Regions from separate parts of the Pseudoalteromonas sp. 2CM32C genome, predicted to be linked through region 2. Evidence: predicted binding sites of a transcription regulator. Region 2 holds the regulator's gene; the other holds the start of a gene.
The links. Region 2 encodes LexA, which represses DNA repair genes until DNA is damaged. Its sites were predicted from a motif close to TACTGTATNNNNATACAGTA; they were not measured.

Region 1 (7,578 bases), on a different contig from region 2:
ATGCAAACGACAACAGATCCGTTTGCGTTTAGCTGCGAGTTTGAGCCTAACTTTCCATCGTTTATGCCGCTGCATGAATGGATACCGAGCTTTTTTGAAGCCACTGGCGATTGCGGTAACATAGATTGGGAGTTTTTATCGCTCAGTATGCCGGCTTGGATGGAAATTATTTTTGGGCTATTTGCTCTAACATTTTTTATTGTATTAGGTAGTCGCTTAATACTAAAAAGAACGGTTTAATAATTATGTTTACCTTTTTTTCTAGTCAACTTAAACAGTTGCAACATTTAAAAATACGCGAGAGACAGCTTGTTATAGCACGGTCTTTATCAATGCTGTCACCTACCGACCGTGTATTACTGCGTATTATAAAGATATTGCTATTAAGCCCGTTATTTTTAATATTTACACTTTTTGAAGGTTGGATAATCATTCCCTTTTTAATACTCGGTGGGCTTTTTTATCCGTTATTAACCGCTCCGGTCGATATAAATTTTGCCAGAAAAAACTTAAACGAAGCACTACAACAACATGAAAAGGGCGCTTAGCGCCCTTTTGCTAAAGTTTAACTTTTCCTTCTAACTTACCCATTACTTTTTTGCCAATCCCCTTCACTTTGGCTAAGTCCTCAAGGCTTGTAAATGAACCATTTTCATCTCGGTAATTTACTATTGCTTGTGCTTTCTTTTTACCAATTCCAGGAAGTTTAGCCAACATTTTTGCATCTGCATCATTAATACTTACCGCTTCGATGGGAGACATAGATTTGCTCACTTCAGGTAATTGCGCGTAAGAGGTAGTAATGGGTAGGATACTTAGCAAACTTGCTATAAGTAAAAGTTTAAATATTTTCATTTATTCGTCCTTATTGTCCATTTTAGAACATATTTATTTTAATTATTAGGGAAGACCATAAATGACAAACGCGAGGCTAGCCACTTTGGAAGTACCTAAATGCATTATCACTTTTATCCGAAATCCTTAAAATGCAGCTGGTACAACCAAGTGATATATTAAATAAAGTTAAGTTACCGTTTTTTGTCAAATTTAAGACACTTAAAAATTACAACTCTGCGCTTGCATATTGACTTGCAAACCTTTACTGTATATAAAAACAGTAATCTTATGGTTTTTTATAAACCACAGTGCCAAGCAAGTTTGCAGGAGAAATCATGGCTGTTGTTGTTAAATATGTTGTAGAACGAAACGGAGTCGAGCGTATGACGTTTACTACTAAGAAAGAAGCTGATGCCTATGACAAAATGCTAGACATAGCAGAATCACTTGAGCTGATGCTAGAAAAAGTAGACGTGCCATTGAGTGAGCAACAAATAGAATCGCTTGCGTTAGAAATAGCAAAAAGTAAAGACGACTTTATGTCGGTACTTAAAGGTGCCAAAGAGCCTACTACTAAAGCGGCAAGTAAAAATAAAAAATCAGATAACGTTGCATCTATTGACGATAACAACGCTAAACAAGCAAGCTAAACATTTTGCAAATAAAAAGGGAGCAACTTAGTTGCTCCCTTTTTTATAGCTTTTATAAAAACGAATATTAATTAAAGCTCTTTTTCAACTTCATCAAATAACGTTGTTATATCTGAGTTAGGCTCATTGGTTGCTAAACTTACAACTACAATAGCAATACTTGCAAGTATAAAGCCTGGGACAATTTCGTACATTACGCTACTTAAACTTTCACCGTTGATTGTGAATGGGCCGTAAATCCATAGTAAAACAGTAACTGCACCCACAACCATACCTGAAAGCGCACCCGCAAAGTTCATTCGTTTCCAGTAAAGGCTAAACAATACAAGCGGGCCAAATGCAGCACCAAAGCCAGCCCATGCATTACTCACTAAGTCTAAAATAGAGCTGTCTCTATCGTATGCGAGGTAAATAGCAAGTATTGCAACAATAGACACACTAATGCGCCCTACTAGTACAAGCTCTGCGTCACTGGCTTCTTTACGTAAAAATGTTTTGTAAAAATCTTCAGTTAGTGAGCTTGAGCTTACTAATAGCTGAGATGAAATTGTACTCATTATTGCAGCTAATATTGCTGCAAGTAAAAAGCCAGCAATAAGTGGATGAAACAACAGCTCTGACAGGATCAAGAATATAGTTTCAGGATCATCCACAACTATATTATTTTCATAAGTGTATGCTGCACCAAAAATACCCGTACCTACTGCACCAATTGCAGCAACAATCATCCAAGACATACCAATACGACGTGCTGTTGGCATATCTTTAACACTGCGCACCGACATAAAGCGAACAATGATATGTGGTTGACCAAAGTAACCCAAGCCCCACGCCATTGCTGAAATAATACCTAGCGCAGACCCTGCGCCTATCCAACTTAGCATGTCTGGATTAACACTGTTTAGGGTTGACTGCAGTGGTTGTTCTAATAAAGAGTAAGCTACAGCGGGTACTAAAATAAGTGCAATAAACATAATACAGCCTTGCACGAAGTCAGTTAAGCTAACCGCTAAAAAGCCGCCAAAGAGTGTATACAAAACAACAACACCCGTTGTGATGTATAGCCCCATTTCGTAGCTTAAGCCAAATGAGCTCTCAAATAGTTTACCACCGGCAACAACACCTGAAGAGGTATATAGTGTAAAGAACACAATAATTACAACAGCCGACACAACACGGAGTAAATTTGATTTATCGTTAAATCGGTTAGAAAAGTAATCAGGGATGGTAATAGAGTCATTCGCTTTTTCAGTGTAAACCCTTAAACGCGGCGCGACTAAAAAGTAGTTTAACCATGCACCGGCAATTAAACCAAATGCAATCCATGTGCTACTTAAGCCAGTAACAAACATGGCGCCAGGTAACCCCATTAAAATCCAGCCACTCATATCTGAAGCACCCGCTGAGAGTGCTGCAACACTTGGCGACAAGTTTCTACCACCCAGCATATAACCAGAAACATCACTTGTTGACTGCTTATAGGCATATAAACCAATACCTAACATAACAACAAAATATAGTGACAATGAAATGATCATTCCTGTTTCCAAATTCGCCTCCATAAAACAATTAAAAGTAGCAGGCTTTTGATCCGAATATTGACTCTTAAAATTTTATAATAAAGTCACTATTAGGATAAAAGCATTCCTTCGGACTATATCATGCTTGTAACAAAAATCTCTATTTGTTGTATTTTCTTAGTTTAAAAATAATCATGTTGAAAACAATTGCTAAAAAAACTTTTTTACACGCAAAAAAATAGCCAAACGCTTTTATTTAATAATGATATTTTATTATTTAGTAAAATATACAGCATGCTATTTTGTATGTTTTCTAATATATTATTACAATAGCGACTGACTCGACTGACACGGATTTTTTTATGTATTTTTATGCTGCGCGCCAACCTATTTTAAATCGTGATAAAGAGCTTATTGGTTATGAGCTTTTATTTCGTGATGGCGTAGATAATGTATTTCCCAATATAGATGGTGACGAAGCAACTACACGCTTAATTGAAGGCAGTCAGTTTAACTTTGGTTTAGAAGACTTAACCGATAACAAACCCGCTTATATTAACTTTACACTAGAAACCTTACTTAAGGGTTACCCTACCCTGTTAGGTAAAGACACCATTGTTGTAGAAATACTTGAAACAATTCAACCGGGTAAACGTTTACTTGCGATTGTTAAAAACCTCAAAGACAAAGGCTACACCATCGCGCTCGATGATTACATTCACCAGCCGGTGTGGCGCCACTTTTATCCGTTTATCGATATTATTAAAATCGACTTTTTAACGTGTGATTTAGCAACAATAAAAACCATTATAAAAGAGCTAAAGGCGCACCCTCATATAAAGCTTTTAGCTGAAAAAGTAGAAACCTACGAAGCATATAGCTTAGCGTTAGAGCTTGGCTTTGATTATTTTCAAGGGTTTTTCTTTTCAAAACCAGAAATGGTACAAAGTAAAGCGTTACCACCATCAGAAATGGCACTTGCAGAATTACTTTACCAAACGTCAAGCGTAGAGATGGACCTAAAAAAAATCACCGATGTATTTGAGCGCGACGTAAACCTATCTTACAAACTGCTCAGATACTCAAACTCAGCAGCCTTTACACGACGAGCTGAAATAAGCACAATAAAACAAGCACTTATTGTTTTAGGTGCTCAAGAGATCAAAAAACTTCTCTCTTTGTTATTTGCTGCACAAGTATCGGCTGATAAACCGGTAGAGTTAATTAGGCTATCACTTACACGCGCTCGCTTTTGTGAGCTGTTAGCTATTTCACATGGCCAAATGAAAGACACCGGCATGGCATTTTTAACCGGTATGATGTCGTTAATGGATGCCATTTTAGATGAAAGTATGCAAAGTGTGATGCAAAAGCTTCCTTTATCTAACGATATTAAGGCAGCTTTGTTAGATAACGAGGGGTTATTAGCGCAATACTTAAACCTTGTTAAACATTACGAAAAGGCTGATTGGTCACAAGCAAACGACATTTCAACAGCACTTAATATTGCCGATAAAGTACCTGATGCGTATCACGAGGCACTTAGTTGGGTGAACGAGCAAATGAGCTTGATGGTTAATACCTAATACTTGCTAAGCAATATTATAAAAAACGCCAGCATTAAGCTGGCGTTTTTATTTTGATTTGGCTTATAAACTTTCTAAAAAGTCTTCATCAAAGTCGGCAGGCTCTTCTTTAATTGGCGGGTTGCCATCGTAAAGTTCGAATAACTGACGCTGAAAATAAATATCTTTTACAAATAAATACGGGTCAAGTGAGTCATTTAAAAGTCCTTCTTGCGCCATTAATGAAGCACGCGCTTCTACCGCTTTTAACGCAAATACTAGCACCGTTTGTGGCGTAGTTAAGGCAATTTCAGGCAGAACAAAGTTGTCTACTACGTCACCGGTTAAGTTTCTTGCTGTAGTAGGCCCCATTGCAGGTAGCATTAAGTATGCACCATCACCAATGCCCCACACACCCATTGTTTGGCCAAAATCTTCATCTACTCGATTTAAACCAAGCGAGCTAGCTACATCAAAAATACCAAAAATGCCCACGGTAGAATTCACTAAAAAGCGCGCAAGGCTTACACTTGCGTTACCCGGTTTACCCTGTAGCCCAGCATTTACCATATCAACCGGTGCAGTTAGGTTATCCGTAAAGTGAACAATGCTTTGACGCACAGGCACAGGAGTCACGGCAACATAACCAACCGCTGCTGGGCGAAGTATGTAAGCGTCTAAAACATCCATATTAAAGTCATACAACGGACGGTTAATACTTTGCAGTGGATCTCTTTCATCAACTTTGCTTTCTGGTACTTGCGCACAACCGGCCAGTATCAAAAAGCTTAAAAAAGCTAAACTTTGTCTTAACATTTTTCGTCCTTAAGGTATTAATGTATCTATTTTAAGTTGGTATTCACTTACACTTTCACGCTTTAATGAGCCAGAATGCCCTTCTAATTCACCTGAACTTGGCATAACAGAGTCATCAAGCGAAATACGCGCCGATATAATAATATCTTCTGCGCTAGATAAGTTCATACCTTCAACCATGGCAGTGCTATCGTTTAACTCAACTGTAACAGGGAATGAATATGAAGTGAGTTTTACAGCAGCAATCGGCATTGGCGAACCATTTGCCGCTTTTGCAAATACAAATAAAGTCCCCTTTTCAGGCAGTTTATTTATAAGCTCACTGGCAACATTAACGGTAACAGCAATGCTGTTGGCTTTAGTTACTGGCATTACCGAGCCTTCGCTTTGCATTTGCAGTTCAATATCTGCAATACGCTGAGATATTAAACCATAGCGAGAATCATTTTTTTCCATACTGGCTAGCAATACTTCAAAGGCGGCTTTAGCTTGAGGCCAGTCTTTTCGCTCGTAAGCAATGAGCGCTAATAACGAAATAGCATCTAAGTTTGTCGGTTCTGCGTTTAACACTTTAGACAACATACCCGCTGCACGCGTCATATTCGCTTCGCTGCCTTCAAGTAGCAAAATTTGGCTGTAACTTATTAACACCTGTTTATTATCAGGGTTCATGCGCAGTGCTTTATCAAATGATTGCTGAGCCATATCAAATTCATTCAGTGACATGGCAACACGACCAAGTAACATCCATGCCATTTCATCATCGCCTGAACGGCTTAACTTGGTGCGTAACGCCAGTGCAAATGCTTGTAGCTCGTTTTGAGTAAGCTGCTCGCCTTTTTGCATCACAGCGCGCTCACCGTATTCGGTCAGGTTATCCATGGCATCGTGCCATGCTGAAATTTGCTGTTGACTACCCGTTAAACTATAAAAAATACCGCTTAGTGCAATAACAAATGCGCCCCCTGTCAGGGCAAAAATACGGTTGTTACCTTTGCTAATTAATGACTTTTCTGGAGAAAGCTCATTAAGCAAACGGCGTTTTAGTTCAACTATCGATTCAGAATAGTTAGCATCATCTATACGTTGATTATCTAAATCGGTTTTTAAATCAACCAAACGTTGTTCGTAAATACTTATAAGCTCGGCATTTGCGTTGTGAGTAATTGTTTTAACACGCTCTTTTTGTAAAAAAGGCAGCATAACAAACGCCAGTGCAATCAGTGTGAGTAAAGCAAAACACGCCCACATTAAAATCATTTAACTTTGCTCCTGACGTTTATTTTGTTCAATTAGCTTATTTAAAAGTACTTCATCTTGGTTGCTCCAAGTCTGCTTTACAGACGCTTTACGCTGACGAATTACAATAAAACCAAACCCAACAATAACAATTAATACCGGCAATACCCAAAGTACTAGTGTTGCAGGGGTCACAGGTGGGTCGTAATGAACAAAGTAACCATAGCGGTCAATCATGTAGTCAATAACTTCATCTTTTGTGTTGCCTTCTTTAACTAGCTCTACCACTCTTTCGCGTAGGTCTTTGGCAACAATAGCGTCTGAATCAGCAATGTTTTGATTTTGACACTTAGGGCAACGAAGTTCTTTTGTAAGCTCTTCAAAACGAACCGCTTGCTCGTCGGTATCAAATACGTAGCGATCAGTTTGCGCTAATGCACTCGTAGTCAGTAAAAGGCTGAGTGAAAACAATAGCCACTTCATTATTTTAGCTCCTGCATCATAGGTGCAAATTTAGAACGCCATACTCGCGGATTAATATCACCAGTATGGTGTAGCAAAATAGTGCCGTTTTTATCGATTAAAAATGTTTCTGGCGCGCCCGACACACCCAAATCTAACGACAGCGTTCGATGTAAATCCAAAATATTAAACTGATAAGGGTTACCCGCACGCTTAAGCATATCTTGTACTTCAGTACGTAGTGCTTGCATGTCAAACGGACCATCAAAGTCGGCGTCGTAACCTTGCACATAATACAAGCCGATAATTTTAACGCCTTGCTCTCGCAGCTTTGTTAAGTAGCCCAGCTCAGCTAAACAGGTTGGGCACCAAGTGCCCCATACATTTAGTAAATATACCTCGCCTTTTAACGCTTCGTTGGTCCATTGCTTGTTGTCTTGCATTAAATCAGGAAGCGTAAAAGCAGGCATTTCATGGCCTATTCGCCCA
Region 2 (7,578 bases):
AGGGCGCCGAGTGTTGTTTTCGGTTGTTGTATTAGTGGTTGCAATCGCAGCAGTTAAGCTCGGTTATATAAAGGCAAATAGCTCGCCCATAAACGTTACAGCACATATACAAACACAAATAAACACAGCCATACCACATCAACAAAATGCCAATACCAAGCAGCAGCTTGAAACGCAAAGTGCTTTTCTTTGGTAAAATGACCTTTTAATATTCGTATTAAAATGACAAATAAAAGTATGGCTCCGAGTGTGACATGCATGCCATGAAAGCCTGTAAGCAAAAAGAATGTATTACCGTACACACCGGCATCTAATGTTAGATTTAAGTCATTATATGCATGAACGTATTCCTCTACCTGCAATGCTAAAAAGCACACGCCCAATAACACCGTAAGTCCTAAAAATACTTTCAGTGGTTTACGTTTGTTGTTTTCCATTGCAACATGGGCAAAATGTAACGTGACCGATGAAGCGATTAAAATTAACGTATTGATCAATGGTAGGCCTTGCCACCCCATAGCTTGGGTTGTGTCACCGGAAGGTGTAACAACCAAAGGCCACATAGCTTCAAAAGTAGGCCACAACACTTCATTAGTCATAGCATTGTTACCCGAGCCCCCCAACCAAGGCACCGAAATCATACGTGCATAAAATAACGCACCAAAAAAGGCCATAAAAAACATAACCTCAGAAAAAATGAACCAGCTCATGCCTTGTCGAAAAGAACGATCCATTTGTGCTGAGTACAACCCTTGGCCTGACTCGTGAATAACATTTTTAAACCAGCCAAATAACATATATAAAAGAACGGCTATACCGGCATAAAGTAAATAAACACCGCTCCCCCCTTCCTTGCCAACTTCCATAACTGTTAAGCCTGCGCCTACGGCGATAAAAAACAACGCAACCGCCCCTACAATGGGCCACGGGCTTTGCTCTGGTACGTAATAATGCTCATGTTCTTGATTCATTTTACTTGCTCCTAGTTTCGCACTAGTGTTTGTTGCTAGTTATTACTGGCAACTAGTTGCTCACTAATATCAAATACGGTGTAAGACAAAGTTAGCTCTTCAACATCACTTGGAAGCGCTGTATCAACATAAAAAAGCAATTTAAATTCGAGCTCTTCCCCCGCTTTTAGGGGTTGTTGATCAAAGCAAAAGCAGGCCATTTTGTGTAAATATTTTGCCGCTTTGCCTGGTGAAACAGACGGTACTGCCTGCATAACTTTATCGAGTTCACTACTATTTTTTGCGCTAAAAACGACTTCTCGCATTTCTCCGGGTTTCACAACCACACTGTACTCTTTTGATTTCACCTCAAAAGGTGCTCCGCTTTGTGCATGAGTTGTAAAACTCACGCTAACGTCCCTTGTTTGCTCAATCACGCTACTTTGCTGCGCTTGCTCTAACGATGGCTTACCATTTAGCCCGGTTAAGTCACAAAACACGTCGTATAACGGCACTAAGGCAAACGCAAACGCAAACATACCTATGCTGATAATAATCAAGCGTTTAAGGAGCGGTGCGTGGGTCATTATTTAATTTCCGGTGGTGTTGAAAAGGTATGGTAAGGCGCAGGGGATTCAACTTCCCACTCTAACCCTTCAGCGCCATCCCATACTTTTGCAGGGACTTTTTCGCCGCCTCTTGCACATTTAAAAACAACCACTACAAACAACAGCTGAGATAAACCAAATGCAAAACCACCAATACTTATAATTGCGTTGAAGTCTGCAAATTGCAGTGCATAATCAGGAATACGACGAGGCATACCAGCCAAACCCACAAAATGCATTGGAAAAAACAGCACATTTACACTGACTAACGACAACCAAAAATGCCACTTAGCCAGCGTGATATTAAACATATTGCCAGTCCATTTTGGCAGCCAGTAATAAGCACCGGCCATGATTGAAAATACCGCCCCTGTCACTAACACATAATGAAAATGAGCCACTACAAAATAAGTGTCGTGGTATTGAAAATCAGCGGGAGTAATAGCAAGCATCAACCCTGAAAAACCACCTAATGTGAACAGCACTATAAAAGCAATACTGAACATCATAGGGACTTCAAAGCTAATAGAACCGCGCCACATGGTAGCTACCCAATTAAATACTTTTACGCCGGTAGGTACCGATATCAGCATTGTGGAGTACATAAAAAATAGCTCTGCAGCTACCGGCATACCGGTGGTAAACATGTGATGCGCCCACACAATAAAGCTTAGCAATGCTATAGATGACGTGGCATAAACCATAGATGCATAGCCAAATAGCTTTTTACGCGAGAAAGTGGGCACTATGGTTGAAATGATACCAAAGGCTGGCAAAATCATGATGTAAACTTCGGGGTGACCAAAAAACCAAAATATATGCTGGAACATCACCGGATCGCCACCGCCGGCAGCATCAAAAAAGCTAGTCGCAAAATATTTATCGGTTAAAACCATGGTCACCGCCCCTGCCAAAACGGGCATAACAGCAATGAGTAAAAATGCCGTTATTAGCCATGTCCATACAAACAAGGGGAGTTTCATCCACGTCATCCCAGGTGCACGCAAATTAACTATAGTCACAACCACATTAATAGCACCCATAATTGAGCTAATACCCATTATGTGCACCGCAAATACAAACAAGGCAGTATTGTCGTTACTGTATGTGGTTGAAAGCGGAGCATAGAAGGTCCAGCCAAAAGCAGGACCTCCTCCAGGCATAAATAAAGAAGCAAGCAAAATTAAAAATGCGAAAGGTAAGATCCAAAAGCTCCAGTTATTCATTCTAGGTAATGCCATATCTGGCGCACCTATCATTAACGGTATCATCCAATTGGCTAATCCCGTAAAGGCAGGCATAACGGCGCCAAACACCATTATTAAACCGTGAACTGTAGTCATTTGATTAAAAAAGTGGGGATCGACCAACTGCAACCCTGGCTGAAATAATTCGGCCCTGATCACCATAGCCATGGCGCCACCAATTAAAAACATGGTCAACGAAAATATTAAATATAAACTGCCAATATCTTTATGATTTGTTGTATAAAGCCAGCGCTTAAAGCCTTTAGCTGGATGATGAGCATGATGCGCTTCATTGGCGTTTGGTTGTTCTGCTATGCTACTCATTAGTTAGCCTCCACGTCGGCATCAAGTGCTGCTTGAATCTCACTAGGCTGAATAACATCACCGGTATCGTTACCCCATGCATTTCGCTTGTAAGTAATAACCGCAGCCAATTGTTTTATAGATAACTGCTTGGCAAATGATTGCATTGCCGTACCTGGGCTCCCATGGATAAGTATGTCTATATGACCTTTGATATCGCCAAGTACAATTGGGCTGCCTTTTAGAGCCGGAAATACGCCCGGTAGCCCTAACCCTGTAGGTTGATGACATGCTGCACAACTTGCCATGTATACTTGAGCGCCCAGCTCCATTAGCTCTTCTTTAGGTAATGTTTGATCAAGTAAAGCGGCATCAGCTAAAGCTGCTTGTTGCTTAGCTTGTTTAGCATCGGCCAACCATACTTTAAAGTCAGCCTCAGATTTGGCCTCTACCACAACGGGCATAAACCCGTGATCCTTACCGCACAGCTCGGCACACTGACCCCGGTAAATGCCTTCTTCGTTTATGTTGGTCCATGTTTCGTTAATAAAGCCTGGGTTGGCGTCTTTTTTAACGGCAAAGTCTGGTACCCACCAAGAGTGGATAACATCATCTGAGGTCATTAAAAAACGAATTTTTTGATTAATTGGCAGTACGAGGGGTTTGTCTACCTCAAGTAAATAATTTGGGTTTTTATCAGCTAAATTAGTTATTTCATCCTGAGGAGTTGCAAGCATTGAGTAAAACTCTACATCTTCTCCCATATATTCATAATGCCATTTCCACTGTGAACCTGTAACTTTAATTGTTAAGTCGGCTTTACTGGCATCTTCCATAGCGATTAAGGTTTTTGTAGCTGGCACTGCCATTGCAATTAAAATAACAAATGGAATGGCGGTCCAAAGAATTTCTACTTTGGTGCTTTCGTGGAATTGAGCGGGAACCGCTCCTTTAGATTTGCGATGATGAATGAGTGCCCAAAGCATAATGGCAAACACTATTATCCCAATCACACAACATATAAAAAATATGGTCATGTGTAATTCGTAAACATTTTCACTTATATCTGTAACGCCCTTACGCATATTAAATTGGCTATTTGCCAAGGCTAACTGCGGAAAAACACACAATATAAGCCACAAGGTACAACTAAGTTTACCCATGTGACGACTCCTTTGATGCTGTTGCTAGTGCAAAGCGAAGAGGCATACGGCTTAAACGCCAATTCGTTATTTTTATTTTTTTATTAATGCCGTTTTATTTATAAAAATTGGCATTCACTGCGCTAGCAAAAGTTTATTGTGTGTGCTCAAAACTTAAAAGCGATGAGTATTGCCAGCGTCAGCTTATTAACAATTAGTTAATATTTAACCACCATGCAAGTTTTTTGTATTAAAAACAAACAATAAATATATAAAAAGTAGAGAGTTGATTTAGTTGAACGTAGAGAGAAATAGCTCAAGTCGAGAGGTGGTAAGGGCTAAGGATGAAATGAAAGAGTGTGAATAAAAAACAAACAAAATTTTAAAAATTAAAAAAGCGCACCAAAAAAGTGCGCTTTTTATAAAATAAGAAAAACTACATCCAGTCCGCGTTACGAATTACACCCACTGCCAAGCCTTCAATGTTGAACGACTCAGTTTCAAGATCGACCTTAATTGGTGCAAACTCGTCATTTTCAGCATGAAGCAACACCTGGCGACCCGCCTTTTCAATGCGTTTTACGGTTACATCGTCATCAACACGGGCAACCACAACTTGACCATTTTCAGCCACTTGTGTTTTATGCACAGCAAGTAAATCGCCATCCATAATGCCTATATCTTTCATACTCATACCGTTTACGCGCAGTAAAAAGTCGGCAGCTGGTTTAAACATTAATGGGTCAATTTTACAGTGGCTTTCAACATGTTCTTGCGCCAAAATAGGGGAACCTGCCGCAACTCGGCCAATAAGCGGTAAACCTAATTGTTCTGGCTCCTCTTCTTCAACAAGTTGGATTCCACGGCTTGCGCCAGGTTTCATTTTAATCACCCCTTTTTTGGCAAGGGCTTTTAAATGTTCCTCAGCGGCATTTGCACTTTTAAACCCTAACGTTTGTGCTATTTCGGCACGTGTAGGCGGCATACCAGTGTCTTTAATAAACACTTTAATTAATTCGAGTATTTGAGCTTGGCGTTTAGTTAATGGGCGCATACAACTGGTTTTCCATACAGTACATTTAACTGTGAGTATATACAGTTAAATAAAAATCGCAAATTTAAATTATCCGTTCAAATAGCTAAATTACTTCCTTACGTGTACATTTTAGAGGCTTTCTAAAATAGCCTATAAAAATAGTAACTTGCTACAATAAATTTAAGGAAATCTATATGAGTATTTGGCATCAACCCATTACATTAGCATTGTGTAAACAATTGGACGAAGGCATTAATGGCCAAGGGACGCTAATGAAAACCATGGGGATAGAAATAACAGAGATAGGCGACGATTACTTAGTAGCAACTATGCCTGCAATCCCTGCACACCATAACCCTATTGGTATGGTTCATGGCGGCGCAAACGTTGTACTCGCCGAAACCGTAGCGAGCTATGCTGCTAATTTTGTGGTTGATTTCACAAAGTTTTACTGTGTTGGGCAAGAAATAAGTGCAAGCTATTTAAAGGCTTCTCGCAATGGTGCATTAACGGCAACAGCACGCGCATTTCATATTGGAAAACGAAGCTCTGTTTGGGAAATAAAAATCACAAACAGCCGCAACGAGCTGTGCTGCGTATCAAAAATGACCGCAGCCGTTGTTGAGCGAAAGGCGTAAGTTATTTTTCGAGAGGGTAAATTGTTATTTCCATACCCGCGCCAATAGCAGATATACGCAGTAGTGTATCTGCATGTAAAGCTTGATTAAAACACTTTGGCGACGTGCCTGACTCAAACCCTATATCAAACGTTCTACGTGAGCAGCTTAACCATTGCTTTAATGCATTGCGTGAACATGACTCAATAAGCTCACATATATGGTTTATTGCTTTGTCTGGTGATTTTACATCGCCAGCTACCTCAATACGTGCTAATTGACGGTATTCGTCTTTGTCATAATGTAAAATCGTTGCGACTTTTTTTAGGTCGGCCACCAGCACACTAATATCTTGTTTTGACTCAAGCTCTAGATCTACATTTAAAAATTGAATTTCCGACATTGTCTCGTATTTATCCTCTAATGGTTACCATGCAAACTTTAACGCAGTTTTACCTTTATACCAAATCAACACCCTATAAATAGACGTTTTATATGGTAATACTCTTATTTTAGAGTGCTATTGCTGCTTACAATTGGCGCTATTGTGCTGAAACGCTATTTTAATGCACTAGTGCGACATTTTGTCGCACTCACCTTGCTCAACCATCGCGTAAAATGTCTTGTAAAAATAATAAGATAAACACACATGAAAAAAATTTTTAAACCAGCACGTAAACTTCATAAATGGTTGGGCTATTTATTAGGAATACAAATACTAGCTTGGTTGCTTGGCGGTTTGGTTATGAGCGCCATCCCGCTTGAAAAAGTACATGGTAAACACCTAGCAACACGCACCCTAGTTAACCCCTTTAAAAGCAGCGATTACGTGGCATCAATTGATAATATTGTTTCACAAGTAACTAATCCGACTAAAATAACCTTTGCACATTTTTTATCTACCCCACTTATAACTGTAACCAGTGAAGGCAACCCTCAAAGTTTTAATGGCATGACTGGGCAACCATTCAAAGCCCCCAACAAACAGCAAATAATTGCTAATGCACACGCGCATTTACTTATTGATGCTCAACCAGTAAGTACAACTTTGTTAGGTTTAGGGCCAAGAGAAAGCGGTTATAAAAAAGATGTATGGAAAGTACAATTTAACGATACATTTAATACCACCCTCTATTTGTCATCAGATACAGGCAAAGTGATTACTGTGCGCAGCACACTGTGGCGAATTTTCGACTTTTTTTGGATGCTGCATATTATGGATTACGATGAACGTGAAAACTTTAACAATCCTCTATTAATTAGCTTTGCTGCATCCAGTGTGCTTTTTTGTTTAACTGGCTTTTTACTGCTATTGCAAAACATAAGGATTAAACGCAGATTTAAATAAGTTTATGTTTGCCTGTTGAACCAGTAAACTAGGGGCTCCTGTAGTTCACGTATGTGATGGATATGACCCGATTGATTTTGGCCTTACTGGCTTGCTGTGTCTGTTTTTCGGTATCAAGTAAAGACTTTACTCGCTTCTCTACTGCTAAAAAGCACTTAATAAAAACGCTACCGCACAATGCAAAAAGCCTGTATTGCGGTTGTGATATTAAAAAACAAGGTAAAAAACTAGTGCCAGATCCAACGGGTTGTGGCTATGTACCTCGTAATACATTTACCCGCTCAGGCAAAGTAAACCAGCGCGCTTTACGTATTGAATGGGAGCATA

Region 1: MTF67_RS08040 (YebG family protein) is a predicted target of LexA. The motif match lies at 1,101-1,120, and genes of this name have one in related genera.

The regions. Positions count from the first base shown of each region.
Region 1 is NZ_JALNTI010000003.1:232,479-240,056, reverse strand. It holds gene dsbB (disulfide bond formation protein DsbB) at 1-240, shown strand, start outside; gene MTF67_RS08050 (DUF6170 family protein) at 246-548, shown strand; gene MTF67_RS08045 (ComEA family DNA-binding protein) at 559-855, opposite strand; gene MTF67_RS08040 (YebG family protein) at 1,173-1,487, shown strand; gene putP (sodium/proline symporter PutP) at 1,559-3,037, opposite strand; gene MTF67_RS08030 (HDOD domain-containing protein) at 3,370-4,593, shown strand; gene MTF67_RS08025 (VacJ family lipoprotein) at 4,657-5,388, opposite strand; gene ccmI (c-type cytochrome biogenesis protein CcmI) at 5,398-6,648, opposite strand; gene MTF67_RS08015 (cytochrome c-type biogenesis protein) at 6,649-7,110, opposite strand; gene MTF67_RS08010 (DsbE family thiol:disulfide interchange protein) at 7,110-7,578, opposite strand, start outside.
Region 2 is NZ_JALNTI010000011.1:84,812-92,389, forward strand. It holds gene MTF67_RS18545 (DUF2909 domain-containing protein) at 1-196, shown strand, start outside; gene MTF67_RS16435 (cytochrome c oxidase subunit 3) at 96-971, opposite strand; gene MTF67_RS16440 (cytochrome c oxidase assembly protein) at 1,007-1,537, opposite strand; gene ctaD (cytochrome c oxidase subunit I) at 1,537-3,129, opposite strand; gene coxB (cytochrome c oxidase subunit II) at 3,129-4,271, opposite strand; gene lexA (transcriptional repressor LexA) at 4,687-5,304, opposite strand; gene MTF67_RS16460 (hotdog fold thioesterase) at 5,481-5,924, shown strand; gene MTF67_RS16465 (hypothetical protein) at 5,926-6,306, opposite strand; gene MTF67_RS16470 (hypothetical protein) at 6,553-7,251, shown strand; gene MTF67_RS16475 (endonuclease) at 7,308-7,578, shown strand, end outside.